Regions from separate parts of the Desulfosporosinus acidiphilus SJ4 genome, predicted to be linked through region 4. Evidence: riboswitches for the same ligand, from Rfam matches in the RefSeq annotation. Region 4 holds a riboswitch; each other region holds the start of a gene.

Region 1 (3,075 bases), 1.2 Mb from region 4:
GCTACCGCTTTCAGCGATAAAATTATCGCCATGGCTTCAGGTGAACAGTTTCCGGATGCCTTAAGCGGAAGTGTTTGGGCAGCTAAAATGGCTGCGCCCATTATTTTAATCAATGATTCTCCTGCGGATGTGACAAGAAGCTATTACCAAAACAGAATATCCAAAAGCTTAAACAGCAGCAGTAATGTATCCCCTTGTGTTTATGTATTTGGCGGAACCGCTGTTATCCCGGATAGCGTTGTAACTGGGTTAGGGCAAGGAAATGCCGGAGTAAGCCGTTTAAGTGTCGTGAATGTATCGACGACCATGGGAGTTGCTCCGGAGCTGCCGTCAACAGTGACTGCGACTATGTATGATGGAACTACAAAAACGGTCAATGTCACTTGGCCGTACATTGATTCAAGCAGATATCAATATATTGGAAGTTTTTGCGTCAGAGGTTCGATTGCTGAATCTACAACCGTTGAACCTATCGCAACGGTTTATGTTCAAGATAAAACTCCAGTTTCCACTTTGACAGTAGACCAAGTACAACAAGAAATTGTGGGAACTTGGAGGACTTCTGATATGAAGAACACACTAAAATTTGACAGTGATGGAACATTGGAAGTGACAGATGTAGAAACGGGATATACGAATAATTATAAAGCAAGTTATTCATTCCCTAATTCCACAATCATTAAAATATCAACTTCTAGCGGTACTGAAGAAGATAATTTTTTGTTAATGGGGAATTACTTGGAGATTTATAATATGGGTATTCCCAGAACTACGGGTGATAATATTATTGCCGGCGATGCCGCTTATTCGGGTTTTCTCAATCATCCCATTGGTTTCCCGCCTTCAACTGATCCGGTAAATTTTATATTTACAAAGATTGATTGACAAGGCGCGTTTCGACAAAAGCTGAACATCGGGGCTTCGGTGGGGGGAGTCTACCCCACCGAAGCAGAGAACGGGGACCACTCCCACTTATTGAAGCGGCAGTCTCACGATTGGATGAAAGTGGGCTGGATTTGTTTTTGAAAGAAGTTTTATGAAAATTAGTGCTTTTGGCACATATTTTTGTGCCAAAGGTCACTATTCAGTACCTGTTATTTAAATTATGATTAAAGGAAAAATTAGTTATTTGATAGGCACCATTTTTCACTAGTTCAACAAACGAGCCAAGCTTTAACAAGTATTTATTTTAATGATTGTTTGATCGATTGCATAGGAGGGCTGATAGAGTGGAAATATCGGAGCAGGATTTGCCCAGTTTGATTGAAGAAGGTTTACAACTTTTGCAGTCTGGCTGCAAAATCCAAGACTGTCGATGTATCTATTGGTTTCTGAAAGGTAAGTGTACGTTAGATCGTCTCGGCTTAGAAGGAGAATTGGTCGATAAATTTCGATTTAGTTTGGAACTTGAAGAAAGAGTAAAACTTTTGCAAACAGTATTCGATCAATAACTTCTTTGCAACTTGGTTTTATCAACTAATTTTTGGAACATATTAAGTAAACAGATACCCGGTACTTCCGTAAGGACACGTACCGGGTATCTGCTTTACAAAATCGTGAGACTCTCATTTCTATAAGTGGGAATGGTCCCCGTTTAGCCATCTGTGCCGTTTATACGGTAAACGAATGATGGGGTAAGTTAAGAATATCTTCGGGCTCCAAGATAATGTTCAGTGTAAAAGCTATCACTTAGACTGGTAATAGTTACACCTTTACGTGGGTTATCAGCATGAACAAAACGGCCGCCACCGATATAGATACCAACGTGAGATGCTCCATTAGAATAGGTCGAAAAGAAAACTAAATCACCCGGTTGTAGTTTATCTTTACTTACAGCATTGCCCGAAGAATACTGTGCATAGGAGGTTCGAGGAAGAGAAATGCCCGAGCCTGCATAAACATACTGGGTGAATCCAGAACAATCGAATCCATTGAGAGATGTTCCTCCAAAGATGTAGGGTCTGCCTACTAGGCTGACAGCATGATCAATGAGTACATTAAAGTCACTGCTTCCGCGGGATATGTGTGTGTCAACCGGAGATTCGTTTGGTGTAACTTGAGCTATTTGCACCGCCTGTACTGTTTGTGTAAGTTTGCTTGCTTCTTGATTGTTTGCAGTCTGAACTTGTTCTGTTTGTGCAGTTTTCAAACGTTCATTGGATGTTAAGGTTTTAAGATTGACTTCTGTGGTATTCAAAGGCAACTCTTGGTGTATAAACTGAGGGACTAAGGGTGACGTTGATTTAAGATTAAAGGCAATGGGCACAATTTGAGGATCGCCGGCTGAGACTTGAGACGTTGATGGCAGAAGGGTATTGCCACCTATCAAAAGCATTCCGGAAAGAATGACTCCCGATAGGCGTGATAGTCCTGGAGACAGTTTCATTAATTCTTCACCTTTCATAGCTTACGAGGTTAGTTGACGGATTCGGGCAGCAGGTATAGCCCTACGCATGGAAGCGATTCACCCCAATATCAGAAGTAAAATCCCCCGCTCTAGAGCAGACTCTAGATTCAGCTTTTTTTGTTGTTCAATTTGCATAAGTAAAAAATTCGACAAAATACCGTTATTTCCTGCTCAAACGGATGTGTAATATCTGGAAAACAAAAATGCCAAAATCCCATCATTTATATGATGGGTATTTTGGCATTTTTGCTTAAGATTAAAGAAAGATTAAGCCCTTATGTCAATAGTACTATTATTCAGCGAACTCCGTAAGCTTTGCTGAGGACTAATATTTTCTGCTTGCTGATTTGAAGTATTGTTTTGATTTTTTTTTGATTCAAGTTGTTTTAATTGAGCTTCCAGTAGTTCTATTTGAGTTTGTATTTGTTGCACTTTTATCTGTTTGGTTCGGGCATCATCTTTGCTTTGATTTTCAGATTTTAAATCTTGATCGAGCGTTTGTATTTGATTTTGGATTTTCTTAATTTGGGCATCGCTGACTGATGAAGAATAATCATTATTTAGTTCTGATAAAATTGCTGAAATGTTCATGATAATAACATCCTTTCGCAAGAACGATTTTGAAGCGAGAATCGATATAAACGACTACAGAAAATTAAACAGGTTGT
Region 2 (3,075 bases), 1.5 Mb from region 4:
CAGGAACTGGAAGAGAATCGACCCCTCTTTGAGAAGAAAATTGAAGCTCAACTTCCTCTTGATTTCAAGACGATCGAACAGCAAATCCCGCAAGATCCTCACTGGGGAATTAAGAAAAACTCCGAGGGCAAAAACGTCTTTTGGTTCGGGTTCAAAGGTCATCTTCTCGTGGACTGTAAAAGCCAATACATTTTAAAGTCCTTACTTTCCTCGGGAAATGTCAATGATGGCAAAATGGCGATTCCTCTACTCAAGGCTCTTCATGAACTTCACCCCCAGCTGAAGCCTTCCTATTCGCTTTTGGATGCTGGTTACGATTACAGCCCAATTTACCAACAAGCAAAAGCCATGGGGTCAAGGGCCCTGATTGATTACAATCCACGCAATGAACAACTACCCGAAGACAAGGACAAATACTTTTGCCCTAAGTGTCAAGAAGGTCATTCCTACCGATATGATAGCTATGATTCCCGATACGACACGTTGAAATATACTCAACCCAAGAAGTGCAAAGAGTGTCCTCTGAAAGAAAACAACCAGTGTCAAAAGGTATTCAAGGTTAAGGTTTCCTCAGACCCCAGAAAATACACCGTTCCAGCCAGAGGAAGTGGGCGCTACTTTGAACTCTATAAACAGAGAACAGCCGTAGAACGTGTTAATGCTTATCTCAAAGAGTACTTTCAGTTAAACAACATTCGACATCGAGGAAACGTAGCCAAAATCGACTTCGAGTTTTCTATCCTGACCTATACCCTCTGCAAATTAGCCGTAGACCGATTGAACAAGTTCAAACGTATAGCTGCAGCATAAATCTTCAAAAAATGTTACTAACGAAATTCTGAAGGTCTGAGCTTTAACAATTAAACATTATGAAATTGACTCGGATAGAAAAGTAATTGGATAGAAAAGCGTTCAATGGCAATCTGATCCATAACATTGACTAAATGCGCCTCTATGTAATATAATAACAAGAAACCTAATAATTTGGTCTTAGATCGTAATTGCTTAACAATTACCTATACTGAATCGCTTAATTCTTTTGGAAGCGGAGGAACCATTTTTCTGGGGTGAATCTTTCACGGGTAATTTTCTTGTGAAAGTAGGGTTACTTTCGACCCGAATCCGTCAGCTAACTTCGTAAGCGTTAGAAGGAAAGAAAGTTGAGCTTAGCTGTTTTTGCCTAGCTTTATTTTGTTTTTGCCTTTTTCGACTTAGCTGACCCCAGACGTGTTCGTCTAGGGTTTTATTTTTTAACTCAAGGAGGATAATTATGACAAATTTTAAACAGATTGACAGGAAAATTCTTGCCGACTTAAGTAAGGTTTCTGAAAAAAACAGTTTTATTAATCCGGAATTATACAGCAAATATCAAGTCAAACGAGGACTTAGGGATTTAGATGGGAGAGGTGTTCTTGTCGGTTTAACAGAAATCGGTGAGGTGCATTCCTATATCCTGGATGAAGGTGAAATTATTCAAGTCCCGGGCCGTTTAATTTATCGGGGGTACGACATATCGGATTTGGTCAAAGGATTTACTGAGGATGACCGTTTTGGTTTCGAAGAGACCGCCTATCTGCTGCTTTTCGGACATCTTCCAAACCAGAAAGATCTAGAGGAGTTTAACCAGGTTTTGGCAGGTTATGAGAAGCTGCCTGAGGACTTTGCTCGTGATTTTATCCTGAAATCCCCCAGTAAAGATATCATGAATGCTCTTGCCAGGAGTGTTCTGGCCTTGTATTCCTTTGATACAAACCCTGACGATACATCCATTAATAATGTACTGAAACAATGTCTGCATCTGATTGCCTGTTTCCCATCCCTAGCGGTGTATGGATATCAAGCATTGTCCCATTACCATGGCAACCAAAGCCTTTTTATTCATAGTCCGCGCCCGGAATTAAGAACTGCAGAGAACATCCTGTCTATGTTAAGGCCAGATAGTAACTATACGAAACTTGAAGCCAAACTCCTTGATCTTGCTCTGGTGCTTCATGCCGAACATGGCGGCGGAAATAATTCAACCTTTGTCACTCATGTCGTAACTTCAACCGGTACCGATACCTATTCGGCAATGTCAGCAGCCATTGGCGCTCTCAAAGGCCCGAGGCATGGCGGGGCAAATATTAAGGTGGTTAGGATGTTCGAAGATATTAAAAATCAAGTTAAGGATTGGGAAGATGATGAAGAGATAGAGCGTTATCTTACTCAGATCCTCACTAAGGATGCTTTTGACCGGTCTGGGTTGATATATGGGATCGGTCACGCCGTCTATTCTATTTCGGATCCGAGAACTGTCATTCTTAAAGATTATGCTGCTAAACTGGCCCGGGAAAAGGGCTTAGACAATGAGTTTAACCTGTACACTTCGGTGGAAAGACTTGCTCCGGGAGTCATTGCTAAGTTTAATAAGATGTATAAAACAGTCAGCGCTAATATCGACTTTTATTCCGGATTTGTTTATAAAATGCTTAATATCCCGGTGGAAATGTACGCGCCAATGTTTGCTATTGCCCGTATAGCAGGTTGGAGTGCTCATCGAATTGAGGAAATCGTTAATGCCGGAAAAATTATTCGGCCGGCTTATAAAAGTGTGGCCCAAAGACAAAACTATCTTGATTTGTCAGAAAGAATCTAAATTTCGTTATAAGCAGTTTGCAAAAAACTCTTTACATTGACGTAACGTAAAGGTGTATAGTGATCTTGCCTGGAGGTGAGCAACATGGAATACACTGTGCAAAAGCTTGGTCAGTTGGCGGGTGTGAGTTCGAGAACCTTGAGATATTATGATGAAATAGGAATTCTAAAGCCGGCAAGAATTAATTCATCAGGATATCGGATTTATGGTGATTCTGAGATTAATCGACTGCAGCAAATTCTCTTTTATCGCGAGCTGGGATTAAATCTCGAAAAGATAAAGGAGATTGTAACTTCGCCTTTCTTTGATGAAGCCAAAGCACTGAGGGAACACCGTGTGCAGCTTCTGGACAAACGCAGGCAATTGGATTTATTGATAGCTAATCTTGATAAATCTATTGCCTTAAAAGAGGGGAAGATCACTATGATGGATCATGAAAA
Region 3 (3,075 bases), 1.5 Mb from region 4:
TAATGTTGGAGTAAGCGGTCCGGGAGTTGTGGCAAAGGTTGTCAAGGAATACCCGGATGCAGATTTCGGTGAACTATCGAATCTTATAAAACAAACAGCCTTTAAAATCACGAGGATGGGTGAATTGATTGGTCGAGCTGCCTCCAAGGCTTTACAGGTTCCTTTTGGGATTGTTGATTTATCTTTGGCTCCTACGCCGGCAATCGGTGATAGTGTGGCGGAGATTCTTGAAAACATGGGTTTAGAACGGTGTGGAACTCATGGAACAACGGCTGCCTTAGCTCTACTAAACGATGCGGTTAAAAAAGGCGGCGCGATGGCTTCTTCTCATGTCGGCGGGCTAAGCGGCGCTTTTATCCCCGTCTCTGAAGATGCCGGGATGGTTAATGCAGTTGAAGTCGGAGCTTTGAATCTGGATAAACTTGAAGCAATGACTTGTGTTTGTTCCGTTGGTTTAGACATGATTGCGCTGCCCGGGAATGTGAGCTCGGAAACTATTTCTGCTATCATAGCTGATGAAGCTGCCATCGGAATGATCAATAAAAAAACAACGGCTGTTCGAATCATTCCCGCCATCGGCAAAAATGCCGGGGAACGTGTTGAGTTCGGAGGATTATTGGGTGGTGCTCCGGTTATGGATATTCATCCCTTTTCTTCAAAAACATTTATAAAGCGCGGAGGTAGGATTCCTGCTCCCATTACAAGTTTGTCCAATTAAAATTTAGGCTTTATTATCTTTATTTTTACTGATTTTCGTAGGAAATATTCGATTCTATGATAATAAGAAACTCGATAAAAGTTTTTGCTCGCTCTATCGAAGGTATAACTAGCTAAAAGGTTTTTTACAAAGTAACGATAATCAGGTAAAATAATCACTGTAAATTCTTTGAGACATTAATTTTACTTTGGGCTATGGAGCGTTATTCTAGTGCACGATTGGCAATCGAAGGCGGGCCTAATAATCCGCCGAGGGCATACCGATGAAGTTCCTGGTGGTGGCTTTCGACGCCCAGTCGAGGGCTGCTGCTGGGGGTTAAGGAATGAGGGGGATCCGCAATGGCATGCGGGCGCGACCCTTTTCCGTGGAGGCCTAAGTGCGTGGCTTTTATAGCTATGGCTTAGGGTAGAACCTGCATTAGGAAGGAACTTAGTGCAGTGTAGCCTGCCTTGAGGTGGAAAAGTTGGGAAGGCTGTAAGAGGTTTGGAAGGTGTTGGCCGATGCCTTACAAACTGCCGGAAATGCTTTTCTGCAAAAGAGGCTAGATTGTCTAGGAGTGTTAAGGAAACTTCTAGAACGTTAACTAGAGAGGATTGAAGTGGGGACTAAGTGGTGATCAAGTTCTGGTGATGGTGACATCCCAGGCTGAGAAAAAGGAGAAATCGCCTTATGGGAAACCGAAGGAGCTCAGTGGGAAAACCTACTTGACCTAAGCCTCAATATTGACTCTTTAGCCTCCTGTGGCCCAAGAAAAAACCCGCCCCTCAATTTGAGGGGCGGTTTTTTGTACTATCAGAGAGTATAACCCTTGGTTGTATACTGCAAGATGAGCTAATTCGTGCGAAGACAGTGTCTTCGTCCTCTGGCATAAGTGCAACTAACCTGCCGCTTTCGCCGGAGGCTTAGGGCCGGCTAAGTTTTCTTGATAGATTTACTAAATGTTTCCTGAGTTGCAAAAATAATGGAATTGCTAGTTAGAATTTCCACGAATTATTGCAGGCCTTTTTAGACATACTGGCGAATAGCCTAACATAGACGAATAGACTAATAGTAAATGCTGAATCCCAACTATGTTAGGAGCGGGGGACTTTCTTGGGGTGAATCACGAATTTCGTGTAGGGCTTACACCTTTAGCCCGAATCCGTCAACTAACCTCGTAAGCAAATGAAAGGTGGATTTTCCTTGCTAATTTCCTCATCCGGGCGGATGTGGTTAGGAAGCACAGTTTTGGCAGGCATCTTGTTGGCAAGCAGTCTATCAGTACCGGAAACGGGTAAAGTTGCCGCCAACTCAGTTTCAATTTCCCTGTCAACTGGATCCTACACCAAGACCATCCGCACTCAGTTCCATTGGAAGAATCCTTCAATTACCACAAGTGACATTGGCAAATCTGCAGAGAAAACAAATTCAACGGTAGTCCAGGTTCCGACAACAAGACCCGAAACGATTCAATCCGAGCCTGTTCAAGTGGCAAATGCGTCCCAAAGTCATGTCTCACGGTCGGACAGTTACCAATTAATTGCTAATGCACTAAGCCTGCAGGGTGTCCCTTACCGTTTTGGCGGAACGAGTCGAAGCGGCTTTGATTGTTCAGGATTTACCCAGTATGTATACCGGGCGGTAAATACTTCTTTGCCTAGAACGGCTGCCGAGCAATTTAGAGTTGGAGCCTCAGTGAGCCGAGGACAGCTGCAAGTAGGTGATTTGGTTTTCTTTTCAACTTATGCCTCAGGGGCCTCTCACGTGGGTATTTATATTGGCGGAGGGCGTTTTGTTCATGCCTCAAATAAAGGTATTCGTGTTACCAATTTGAATGAGAACTATTATGCAAACCGTTATTTAGGCGCACGGCGGGTTAATTAGATCATCATAAAAGTATTTAGTGAACTTGTTCAACTCAAGTTGAATCTCGGGGCTTTGGTGCCGAAAGTGTCCTGTGGACAGTTTCGCTCCGCAAGTGCCTAGCCAATAACAAATGCTATCGCGCTGAAGGATGGGCTCTACTCCCCGCTGAAGAAATAGAAGGAGTAACCCTCACTCATTGAAGTGGGGGTCGAGGTACCCAAGGAACGGGCCTGTAGTGAAGACACTCACCGCCAGGTTTCGTTAAAAAGTCATTTGAATTATTGATATAGTCATCTGTACTTAAGCATTGTTGAGTGCGTTTATAGTAACATTTTCGGCATAACTCCACTCTGTAATTTAAGATCATGGAATTGATTTCTCCTCCTCCAAAGGGTTAAGTGACGGAGCCGGGTGAAAATATTCAAAAATTGAGACTGCAATTGCTCTTGGCAGTCCTGTCGCTTGTAGTTCTTCTATAGTAGCCTTCTGTATCTCAGAAAGGGAAGAATAAT
Region 4 (3,075 bases):
TTGGGTAATAACCTTTGTACTGCCGTATCCCAGATTGGGATCAAGTTTAGCGACAACATCGTAAGGAATAGCTTCAGATCCCGAATAGGTTCCCTCACTGACGACTGTAAGAAAGGGTGTCGAATCCACAAGTTTTATAACTTCGCCGGGTTTCAATGTCGAATTCTTAGTTGCTCCAGGATTGCCGGCTAATACTTCATCGGTCAACATGTTATTTTTACGAGCAATTAGCCACCAGGAATCATTGGGTTGAACGGTGTAACTTTTTGTCGTTATTTTGCCATCCAACAATACTTTATAAGCTTGATCTACCGGTTTTATTTGATCCGGAGAGACTTCAGCTTTTTCAACATTAACTTTCTCGGCAAAACTTATGGAAGTGACTTTGTTTTCCGAACTCGGTTTAGAATAATGATCTTGATATTCTTTGAGAACTTTATCTGCATCTTCTTTTGTGGGTAACACTGCGATAACTGACCCATCTGCTTCTAATTTATAACCATCAACATAACAGGTGATGTCATTCGCCAGGCTTGTTTCATCTAAAGCAGATTCAAGATAGACCGCCGGCCTAACTCTAAGGTTCTCATAAGTAATAACATCATGAGTTTTGGCAACGATTCCATAGGGCTGCCCTTTTTCTTCTAAAATCGAATTAACGAGGCTTTGAGCTGTAGCTGCATCTCTTACCAGGCCAACTTGATGGCCGTTAATGAGTACAGCAGCCGCTGCCGTCGTAGTCGTAAGATTATAGGTGACCCCGCCTAATAAAATGAGGGAAACAGATAAGGTTCCGATAACTTTTGGTGACTTCCAGGATATTCTTTTCAAGGTATGAGACCAATCGAAATCTTTGATTCGGTTAAGTACTTCGCCTTGAATCTGAGACAGTTTACGAGACCATTGCATATTTTCTTCACCTTTTTCAGCCTACGAGGTTAGTTGACGGATTCGGGCAAGAAGGTGTAAGCCCTTCGCAATATTTGCGATTAACCCCATAAAAAAATCCCCCGCTCTAGACGACACTAGATTCGGCTTTCCTTCTCCTTTCATTGACATATCATTAATTATTCGACACTATATGCAAATGTCCTCTAATTTTATTCTTGAAAAACTTGTTAATGTTTTAACAAGTTCTAAAAAAGGAAGTTTTTTTAAATGGATTCCGCGTAATCTCTCTTAGTTAATGGGTAGACTAAGCATACTGAGCAAGGTAAAAGTATAGTTCAAGCATTGAATTATCTAAGGGAGGTGCTATTTTGTATAAACTCAATTCAATTCAACGGGAAGAAATAGTTGATTCTTTTTGTAAGGTTGTGGATACTGGAAATTCAGAATTAATCAGTGAGGACTTGTATAATCACTTGAACTTAAATTGTAATTTCCCTTCTCATTTTAGTTTGGCAGGTTTTCGAGACTCGTATAGCGGGGAACATTTCCAGGAGTTTGTAGATTCTTTTAATCATCATTCCCCGCAAAGTCAATGGCTTGATGCGCCGGAAATCAGCTGCGAATTTAGGGACTTAAATCAAACTCTGGCCGATTATGCAAGTTCTCATATCTAGTAAAAGTATTAACCGGTTAAATTTAGATTTTTATGCCATATTTCTGCAGACGATAAAGCAGAGTGGGGCGGGTAATTCCCAAATATTTAGCGACTTTGGTTTGATTATAGTTATGTTTTTCCAAAGCCTTGATGATGAGGTGCTTCTCCAATTCTCCTAAGGAGAAGCCATCTTCTGAAAGATTTATCTCAGGGGTTGTTGATACTTCTAGATGGGTTAGTAATTCTCTGGGAAAATGTATTGATTGAATCTCTGAACCCTGACAAACAATAAGTGCTCTTTCAATGACATTCTGCAACTCTCTGATGTTTCCGGGCCAGTTATATTGCGTCAGGGTTTTCATTGCCTCAGAAGAAATTTTCTTGCTTTTCGTAGGATCAAATTTCTCCAGGAAATGATTGACCAGGAGGGGGATGTCTTCTTTCCTTGAACGCAGCGGCGGCATAACGATACGCATAACATTTAAACGATAGTAAAGATCTTCACGGAAGGTTCCATTAGCAATTGCCGTGGTAAGATCTCGATTAGTGGTGGCAATAACTCTCACATCTACATGAATTGTTTCAGTCCCGCCTACTCTTTGGAAACACCTTTCTTGTAATACTCTAAGTAATTTAACCTGCATGCTTATGGGCATTTCGCCAATTTCGTCGAGGAGAATGGTTCCCTTATCAGCTACCTCGAAGCGCCCCTTCTTTTTGCCGGTGGCGCCGGTAAAGGCCCCTTTTTCATGCCCGAACAATTCACTTTCCAACAGGTGTTCAGGAAGGGCGGCACAGTTTACGGCCACAAAGGGTTTGTCAAAACGATTACTGGCTTTATGAATTTCCACTGCGGCGACCTCTTTACCTGTTCCACTTTCACCGGTGATCAGGACGGTGGTACCGGTTTTCGCAACCTGTCGGATTAAGAGAGTAACTTCTTTCATAGGTTCGCTCTGCCCAATGAGTTTACCATATTGTTTCCCTAATTCCTGTTGCAGAAAATTGACTTGGCTTTCTAAGTTGGAAAGGTGTAAGGCCTGTTGAACTTGAACTTTAATTTTTTCAAGTTTAAATGGTTTGGTAATGTAATCGGTAGCCCCAAGTTTCATGGCTTCGATGGCAGTGTCAATGGTTCCGTGGGCCGTTATCATTATAACAGGGATCTTTGAGTTTAATGCTTTTAGCTCTTTTAAAACCTCAATGCCGTCAATATCGGGCATTTTTAAATCCAAAATCACCAGTGAGGGTTCATTTGTCTGGGCCAAACGAATTCCGTCTAAGCCTCTTGTGGCAGTCATCACCTGATAGCCCTCGTGGCTTAGTGCTCTTTCGAGGGCCCAGCACATTCTTTCTTCGTCGTCAACGACCAGAATTTTCGGTGTCATCAAAATCACTCCTTTCGCCGAAGTTGGGCATTACAGGAAGATTAACTTTAAAGGTTGTTCCTTTTCCCGGTTCGCTGTCCACCTCAATAGTTCCGCCATGTAGTTTAATACTTTGATAGGAAATTGACAGGCCAAGACCGG

Evidence for each region. A riboswitch is a leader RNA that binds a small molecule or an ion and turns the genes downstream of it on or off. The one in region 4 is predicted to bind cyclic di-AMP.
Region 1: linked by a shared signal. The riboswitch ahead of DESACI_RS25685 (C40 family peptidase) and the one ahead of DESACI_RS08145 (C40 family peptidase) in region 4 are both predicted to bind cyclic di-AMP.
Region 2: linked by a shared signal. The riboswitch ahead of DESACI_RS01225 (citrate/2-methylcitrate synthase) and the one ahead of DESACI_RS08145 (C40 family peptidase) in region 4 are both predicted to bind cyclic di-AMP.
Region 3: linked by a shared signal. The riboswitch ahead of DESACI_RS14945 (C40 family peptidase) and the one ahead of DESACI_RS08145 (C40 family peptidase) in region 4 are both predicted to bind cyclic di-AMP.

What each region holds. Positions count from the first base shown of each region.
Region 1 covers NC_018068.1:2,983,798-2,986,872, reverse strand. Annotated here, with positions in the region: gene DESACI_RS23120 (cell wall-binding repeat-containing protein) at 1-885, shown strand, start outside; gene DESACI_RS13575 (hypothetical protein) at 1,230-1,451, shown strand; partial or broken gene DESACI_RS25685 (C40 family peptidase) at 1,640-2,020, opposite strand; cyclic di-AMP (ydaO/yuaA leader) riboswitch at 2,390-2,530, opposite strand; gene DESACI_RS13565 (FlxA-like family protein) at 2,675-2,998, opposite strand; gene DESACI_RS13560 (response regulator transcription factor) at 3,063-3,075, opposite strand, start outside.
Region 2 covers NC_018068.1:246,790-249,864, forward strand. Annotated here, with positions in the region: gene DESACI_RS01220 (IS1182 family transposase) at 1-810, shown strand, start outside; cyclic di-AMP (ydaO/yuaA leader) riboswitch at 1,018-1,159, shown strand; gene DESACI_RS01225 (citrate/2-methylcitrate synthase) at 1,271-2,635, shown strand; gene DESACI_RS01230 (MerR family transcriptional regulator) at 2,720-3,075, shown strand, end outside.
Region 3 covers NC_018068.1:3,278,238-3,281,312, reverse strand. Annotated here, with positions in the region: gene DESACI_RS14950 (PFL family protein) at 1-718, shown strand, start outside; cyclic di-AMP (ydaO/yuaA leader) riboswitch at 1,764-1,897, shown strand; gene DESACI_RS14945 (C40 family peptidase) at 1,901-2,581, shown strand; gene uvrC (excinuclease ABC subunit UvrC) at 2,927-3,075, opposite strand, start outside.
Region 4 covers NC_018068.1:1,770,385-1,773,459, forward strand. Annotated here, with positions in the region: gene DESACI_RS08145 (C40 family peptidase) at 1-909, opposite strand, end outside; cyclic di-AMP (ydaO/yuaA leader) riboswitch at 913-1,047, opposite strand; gene DESACI_RS08150 (hypothetical protein) at 1,260-1,565, shown strand; gene DESACI_RS08155 (sigma-54-dependent transcriptional regulator) at 1,588-2,934, opposite strand; gene DESACI_RS08160 (ATP-binding protein) at 2,909-3,075, opposite strand, start outside.